DNA from 2 places in the Kitasatospora sp. NPDC001175 genome. Region 2 is predicted to be linked to the other one. Evidence: predicted binding sites of a transcription regulator. Region 2 holds the regulator's gene; the other holds the start of a gene.
The links. The regulator HrcA, encoded in region 2, represses chaperone genes, less so after heat shock. The targets are predictions, from matches to a motif close to TTNGCACTCNGNNNNNCNGAGTGCNAA.
Positions count from the first base shown of each region.

Region 1 (3,625 bases), on a different contig from region 2:
CGCTGCCCGAGGCGCCCGCCGCCCCGGCCGACAAGCCGATCAAGCTGACCGCCAAGGGTCAGGTCCCGGTCTTCAGCGAGGTCCCGACCAAGGACAAGATCGTCTTCGTCACCATCGACGACGGCGCCGAGAAGGACCCCAAGTTCGTCGAGATGCTGACCGACCTCAAGGTCCCGGTCACGATGTTCCTGACCAAGGACATCATCAAGAGCGACTACGGCTACTTCAAGCCGCTGCAGGCCCTCGGCAACCACATCCAGAACCACACCGTGGACCACCCGCAGATGAGCAAGATCTCGCCGGCCAAGCAGAAGTCCGAGGTCTGCGAGGACCAGGCGACGCTCACCGAGCAGTACGGCAAAGCACCGCTGCTCTTCCGCCCGCCGTTCGGGGACGGCGCGCACACCGCGGCGCTGAACACAGCGGTCCAGGAGTGCGGCCCGCGCGCGGTGGTGCTCTGGCAGGAGTCGATGCAGGTCCACGACATGCAGTACCAGACCGGCGACAAGAAGCTGAAGCCCGGCGACATCATCCTGGCGCACTTCCGCGGCCCCTCCGAGCTGCACGGCGAGACCATGACCGAGATGTTCGGCGAGCTGCTCAGTCGGATCCAGGAGCAGGGCTTCGCCGTCGCCCGGCTGGAGGACTACATCCAGGCGCCCGCCGGCTGAGTTTCAGGCACCCACCGGCTGGGCCGCCGTCACCGGCCTGGCCAGCATCATCAGCGGACCGTGGTCGGTGCGGCTGAGGATCACCGTCAGCTCGTTCGGGCCACTGGGCTTGAGCTGGCGGCGCAACTCCTCCGGGGTGATGCCGATGCCGCGCTTCTTGATCACCACGGTGCCGACCCCACGCTCGCGCAGCAGTGCCTTGAGCTTCTTCACGTTGAACGGCAACACGTCGCTGATCTCGTAGGCGTGCGCGTAGGGGGTCGGAGCCAGCCGGTCCGAGGTCACGTACGCGATCATCGGGTCGATCAGCCGCCCGTCCACCTGCCCGGCCACCTCGGCGACCAGGTGGGCCCGGATCACCGCGCCGTCCGGCTCGTACAGGTAGCGGCCCACCGGACCCGCCTCGGGGTCGGGCAGGCGGCCGCCGGTCAGGGTGTGGGGGCCGGGCAGCAGGGTCGCGCGGTGCGGCTGGGCGGCCCGGGTGCCGAACCAGAGCGCGGCCTCCTTCACCTCGCCGTGGTCGGAGACCCACTCGGCCTCGGCGTCCTCGGGGACCAGCTCGTGCGGGATGCCCGGCGCGACCTTGAGCGCTCCGAACCGCGTACGGCGGGCGGCCCCGATCGCCCAGGAGAGCGGCGGTGAGTACGCCTCGGGGTCGAACACCCGGCCGCGCGAGGTGCGCCGCGCCGGATCGGTGAAGAGCGCGTCGTACCCGGTCACGTCCACCTCGGTGACGTCCGCGCAGCGCACCTCGATCAGCTCGGCCAGGCCCAGTGCGGCGGCGTTCGCCCCGGCGACCGCGCAGGTCAGCGGGTCGCGGTCGACCGCCAGTACGGAGATCCCCAGCCGGGCCAGTGCGATGGCGTCGCCGCCGATCCCGCAGCACAGGTCGGCCAGCCGGCGCACCCCCAGCTCGGCGAAGCGCCGCGCGCGCCACTCGGCCACGCTGCGGCGGGTCGCCTGCTCGACCCCGTTGGGTGTGAAGTACAGCCGGTCCGCCAGATCGCCGAACTTCGCCCTGGCCCGCTGCCGCAGCTGCGCCTGGGCGAGCGCGGCCGACACCAGCTCGGCCGGGTGCCCGCGGCGCAGCCGGGTGGCCACCGCGAGTTCCTCGCCGGCCTTGAAGTCACGCAGCTCGGCCAGCAGCGTCTGGCCCTCGTCGGTCAGCAGGGCCCGGAACGATTCGATCTCCACGGGGCCATTCTCCCCGTTCGGCACGGACCGGCCGGTCGTCCCGCCGACCCGGGGTGGGGCTGCGCCGCTCCCCGGCGGGGCGGATCGCGTCTGGCGCCGGCGCGCTCACGGTGCTCCGGCGGCCGGTGATTCGAGCACGAGTGCGGTTGATTGGCCGCTTCGAGCGGGTTCCGCGGAACACCGAGCCACGCCGTTGGCACTCTGGTTGACTGAGTGCTAACGGCCCCCTATGGTCGTTCCTGGCACTCTCCACCGGGAGAGTGCTAACGCGATCGAGCGTGTCTGACCCCCGCGACGGCAGGCCCGCAGGCATCGCCACCAACCTGTAGGACTACCCCGTAATCTCCGAAGGGGAGCTCGGACGTGACCACCGTCAGCAGCAAGGTTGCCATCAAGCCGCTCGAGGACCGCATCGTGGTCCAGCCGCTCGAGGCCGAGACCACCACGGCCTCCGGCCTGGTTATCCCGGACACTGCCAAGGAGAAGCCCCAGGAGGGCGTCGTCCTGGCCGTCGGCCCGGGCCGCTTCGAGGACGGCCAGCGTCTCCCGCTCGACGTGAAGGTCGGTGACGTCGTCCTGTACTCGAAGTACGGCGGCACCGAGGTCAAGTACAACAACGAGGAGTACCTCGTCCTGTCGGCCCGCGACGTCCTCGCGATCGTCGAGAAGTAAGTCGTAGCGACCCGCCCCGGATCCGTGTCGGACCAGACACAGGAGCCCGGGGCGCGGTTGTTGGCTCACGTACGCAGAAACCCCGAGGGAACGGAACCATGGCGAAGATCCTGCAGTTCGACGAGGACGCCCGCCGCTCGCTGGAGCGCGGTGTCAACAAGCTGGCCGACACCGTCAAGGTGACCATCGGCCCCAAGGGCCGCAACGTCGTCATCGACAAGAAGTTCGGCGCTCCGACCATCACCAACGACGGTGTGACCATCGCCCGCGAGGTCGAGCTGGACGACCCGTACGAGAACCTCGGCGCCCAGCTGGTCAAGGAGGTCGCCACCAAGACCAACGACGTCGCCGGTGACGGCACCACCACTGCCACCGTGCTGGCCCAGGCCCTGGTCAACGAGGGTCTGCGCAACGTCGCCGCCGGTGCCGGCCCGGCCGCCCTGAAGAAGGGCATCGACAAGGCCGTCGCCGCCGTTTCCGAGCACCTGCTCTCCGTCGCCCGCGAGATCGAGGGCAAGGACGACGTCGCCGCCGTCGCCTCGCTCTCCGCGCAGGACACCCAGGTCGGCGAGCTGATCGCCGAGGCGATCGACAAGGTCGGCAAGGACGGTGTCATCACCGTCGAGGAGTCGAACACCTTCGGCGTGGAGCTGGACTTCACCGAGGGCATGCAGTTCGACAAGGGTTACCTCTCGCCGTACTTCGTCACCGACGCCGAGCGTCAGGAGGCGGTCCTGGAGGACCCGTACATCCTGATCAACCAGAGCAAGATCTCCTCCATCCAGGAGCTGCTCCCGCTGCTCGAGAAGATCCTGCAGAGCGGCGCCTCCAAGCCGCTGCTGATCATCGCCGAGGACGTGGACGGCGAGGCGCTCTCCACCCTCGTGGTGAACAAGATCCGTGGCACCTTCAACGCCGTGGCCGTCAAGGCCCCGGGCTTCGGTGACCGCCGCAAGGCCATCCTCGGCGACCTGGCCGTCCTGACCGGCGCCACCGTCATCTCCGAGGAGGTCGGCCTCAAGCTCGAGCAGGCCGGTCTGGACGTGCTGGGCACCGCCCGCCGCGTGACCATCACCAAGGACGAGACC
Region 1 covers NZ_JBSFJU010000001.1:204,916-208,540, reverse strand. Annotated here, with positions in the region: gene ACWDAK_RS00865 (polysaccharide deacetylase family protein) at 1-671, shown strand, start outside; gene ACWDAK_RS00860 (class I SAM-dependent methyltransferase) at 675-1,865, opposite strand; gene groES (co-chaperone GroES) at 2,229-2,537, shown strand; gene groL (chaperonin GroEL) at 2,636-3,625, shown strand, end outside.
Region 1: the regulator HrcA is predicted to act here: its motif matches at 2,059-2,085, upstream of groES (co-chaperone GroES).

Region 2 (3,625 bases):
GCGCTGAGCGCGGGCGCGAAGTAGAAGGCGTTGTAGGGCTGCGCCTGGCGCAGGTCCTTGCTGGGGATGGCCGCGATCTGGCCGGTCACCTTGGTGAGTGCCGAGGCCAGCGCGCTCGGCCGGCCGGTGAGCTGGGCGGCGGCCCGGTCGGCGGCCAGCTCGCGGTAGCGCGAGAGCAGCCGGGTGAGCAGGAAGCTGATCGCGTACACCAGCATGCTGACCAGCGGGATGACCAGCATGGCGATGGCCGCGTTGCTGTCGTTGTTGTTCCGGTTGCCGCCGCCGAGGAAGCCGCCGTACAGCGCGATCCGGGTCATCATCCCGGCCAGCACGCCGAGGAAACCGGCGATCGTCATCACCGCGACGTCCCGGTGCGCGACGTGCGAGAGCTCGTGGGCGAGAACGCCCTCCAGCTCCTCCGGCTCCAGTCGGCGCAGCAGGCCGGTGGTCACGCAGACCACCGCGTTCTGCGGGTTGCGGCCGGTGGCGAAGGCGTTGGGCATGTCGTTGTCGGCGACCGCCACCCTGGGTTTGGGCATGTCGGCCATGGCGCAGAGCCGGTCGATGGTGCCGTGCAGCTGCGGGTGCTGCTCGGGGCTCACCGGCCGGGCACCCATCGCCCGCTCGGTGATCTTGTCGCTGAACCAGAACTGGGCCACGAAGAGTCCGCCGGAGATCAGCACGATCAGCGGCCACGCCCCGCGCAGCAGGACGATCAGTACGCCCGTGAAGCCCACGTACAGCAGGCCGATGAGGAACATGGTGATGACCATCCGCCCGGTCAGACCACGATCGGGTGCGAAGCGGGAGTGCTGGGATGAAGCCGACATCTCTGCTCCTTCGTTACATCGCTCGCCTTCGATGCTGCCACTCCGGGCGCCCCGGGGCACCGACTTCGTACCCCGGATCCGACAAGGATCACCGGGGCGGCCCGTTCCTGCCGTCGGACCCGGGCCGTACACTGGCAAGTACGGTTCTGGCACTCTGCCTTCCAGAGTGCCAAGAGGCCGGTCGGCCAAGGGATTCAACGGACGAAGACGGAGGTGCGTGCCGTGTACAGCGAGCGCAGTGCTGACGAGCGCAAGCCGGACGCGCGCCGGCTGGAGTCCCGTCGTCCGCTGGACGAGCGCAAGCTGGCGGTACTGCGCGCGATCGTCCAGGACTACGTGGGCACCGAGGAGCCGGTCGGCTCCAAGGCCCTGGTCGAGCGGCACAGTCTCGGGGTCTCACCGGCCACCGTGCGCAACGACATGGCGGCGCTGGAGGAGGACGGTTACATCCACCAGCCGCACACCAGTGCCGGGCGGATCCCGACCGACAAGGGCTACCGCCTGTTCGTCGACAGGCTGGCCGAGGTCAAGCCGATGAGTGCGCCGGAGCGTCGGGCGATCCGCCACTTCCTGGACGGCGCGGTCGACCTGGACGACGTGGTGGCCCGCACGGTCCGCCTGCTGGCGCAGCTGACCAGGCAGGTCGCGGTGGTCCAGTACCCCTCGCTCAGCCGGTCCACGGTGCGGCACATCGAGCTGGTGGCGCTGGCTCCGGCGAAGGTGATGCTGGTGCTGATCACCAACACCGGCCGGGTCGAGCAGCGGCTGGTGGACTGCCCCGGCGCGGTCGGCGAGAACGTGCTGGCCGATCTGCGGTCCAGACTCAACGCCGGCGCGGTCGGCCGCCCGCTGCCCGAGGTGCCCGGCGCGCTGGAGGAACTCCCGGCGGCCTTCGAGCCGTCGGACCGGCCGACGGTCAGTGTGGTGCTCGCCACGTTGTTCGAGACGCTGGCCGAGCAGAACGAGGAGCGGATCATGCTGGCCGGTACGGCCAATCTGACCCGCTTCGGACATGACTTCCCGCTCACCATCCAGCCGGTGCTGGAGGCACTGGAAGAACAGGTGGTCCTGCTCCGCCTGTTGGGTGAGACGGCGGACGCCGGGATGACGGTCCGGATCGGTCACGAGAACGAGTACGAGGGGCTCAATTCCACCTCGATCGTCTCGGTCGGTTACGGTTCCGGCGACCAGAGTGTGGCAAAACTCGGGGTGATCGGTCCGACCCGGATGGACTATCCGGGCACAATGGGGGCGGTGCGAGCGGTGGCCCGGTACGTGGGTCAGATCCTGGCCGAGTCGTAGCACAGGCCGCTGGTTGAACCGGCGGCGACCAGTCGCAAGCACTTCTACAGGCGGAACAAGCGGAGCATTTGGTGGCCACGGACTACTACGCGGTACTCGGCGTCCGACGGGATGCGGGGCAGGACGAGATCAAGAAGGCGTTCCGGCGCCTGGCACGCGAACTGCACCCGGACGTCAACCCGGACCCGAAGACGCAGGAGCGGTTCAAGGAGATCAACGCCGCTTACGAGGTGCTCTCCGACCCGCAGAAGCGGCAGGTGTACGACCTCGGCGGAGACCCGCTGTCGCCCAACGGCGGCGGTGGCGCGGGCGGCTTCGGCGCCGGCGCGGCGGGCTTCGGCTTCTCCGACATCATGGACGCCTTCTTCGGCGCCGCCTCCGGCCAGCGCGGCCCGCGCTCGCGGACCCGGCGCGGTCAGGACGCGATGATCCGTCTGGAGATCACCCTGGAGGAGGCCGCCTTCGGCACCACCAAGGAACTCCAGGTCGACACCGCCGTGACCTGCACCACCTGTTCCGGCGAGGGTGCCGCACCCGGCACCTCCGCGCAGACCTGCGACATGTGCCGCGGCAAGGGCGAGGTCTCCCAGGTCACCCGGTCCTTCCTGGGTCAGGTCATGACCTCCCGTCCCTGCCCGCAGTGCCAGGGCTTCGGCACCGTCGTGCCGACCCCGTGCCCCGAGTGCGCCGGCGACGGCCGGGTGCGCGCCCGCCGTACCCTCACCGTCAAGATCCCGGCAGGTGTGGACAACGGCACCCGGATCCAGCTGGCCGGCGAGGGCGAGGTCGGCCCCGGCGGCGGCCCGGCCGGCGACCTCTACGTCGAGATCGCCGAGACCAGCCACGCGGTCTTCCAGCGGCGCGGCGACGACCTGCACTGCACCGTCACCATCCCGATGACGGCCGCGGCGCTCGGCACCCAGGTGCCGCTGCAGACCCTGGACGGCCTGGAGGAGGTGGACATCCGCCCCGGCACCCAGTCCGGCCAGTCGATCCCGCTGCACGGCCGCGGTGTGACGCATCTGCGCGGCGGCGGCCGAGGCGACCTGATAGTGCACGTCGAGGTGCAGACGCCCGGCAAGCTCGACGCCGAGCAGGAGGAGCTGCTGCGGCGGCTCGCGGCGCTGCGCGGCGAGGAGCGTCCGTCCGGGCAGTTCGCGCCGGGCCAGCAGGGGCTGTTCTCGCGGCTGAAGGACGCCTTCAACGGACGCTGAGGCTCCGGGCCCTGGTCCGGTGAAGCCTTTCGAGCCGCTTTTGAGCCGCTGAGCTTCCGGGCGCCCGGTGACTCCCCGAGGGTCGCCGGGCGTCGCTGTGTCGCTACTCGATGAGATTGTTTGGGGAAATGCCATGACCGCGCCCGTGTTCGTCGTCGAGACCGACCGGCTGGCCACGGCCGCGCCCGGAGCGGTGATCCGGGTGGACGGGCCCGAGGGGCGGCACGCCGTCGCCGTGAAGCGGCTGGAGGCCCGGGAGGCGGTGACCCTCGCGGACGG
Region 2 covers NZ_JBSFJU010000005.1:117,870-121,494, forward strand. Annotated here, with positions in the region: gene htpX (zinc metalloprotease HtpX) at 1-830, opposite strand, end outside; gene hrcA (heat-inducible transcriptional repressor HrcA) at 1,119-2,132, shown strand; gene dnaJ (molecular chaperone DnaJ) at 2,204-3,346, shown strand; gene ACWDAK_RS05885 (16S rRNA (uracil(1498)-N(3))-methyltransferase) at 3,480-3,625, shown strand, end outside.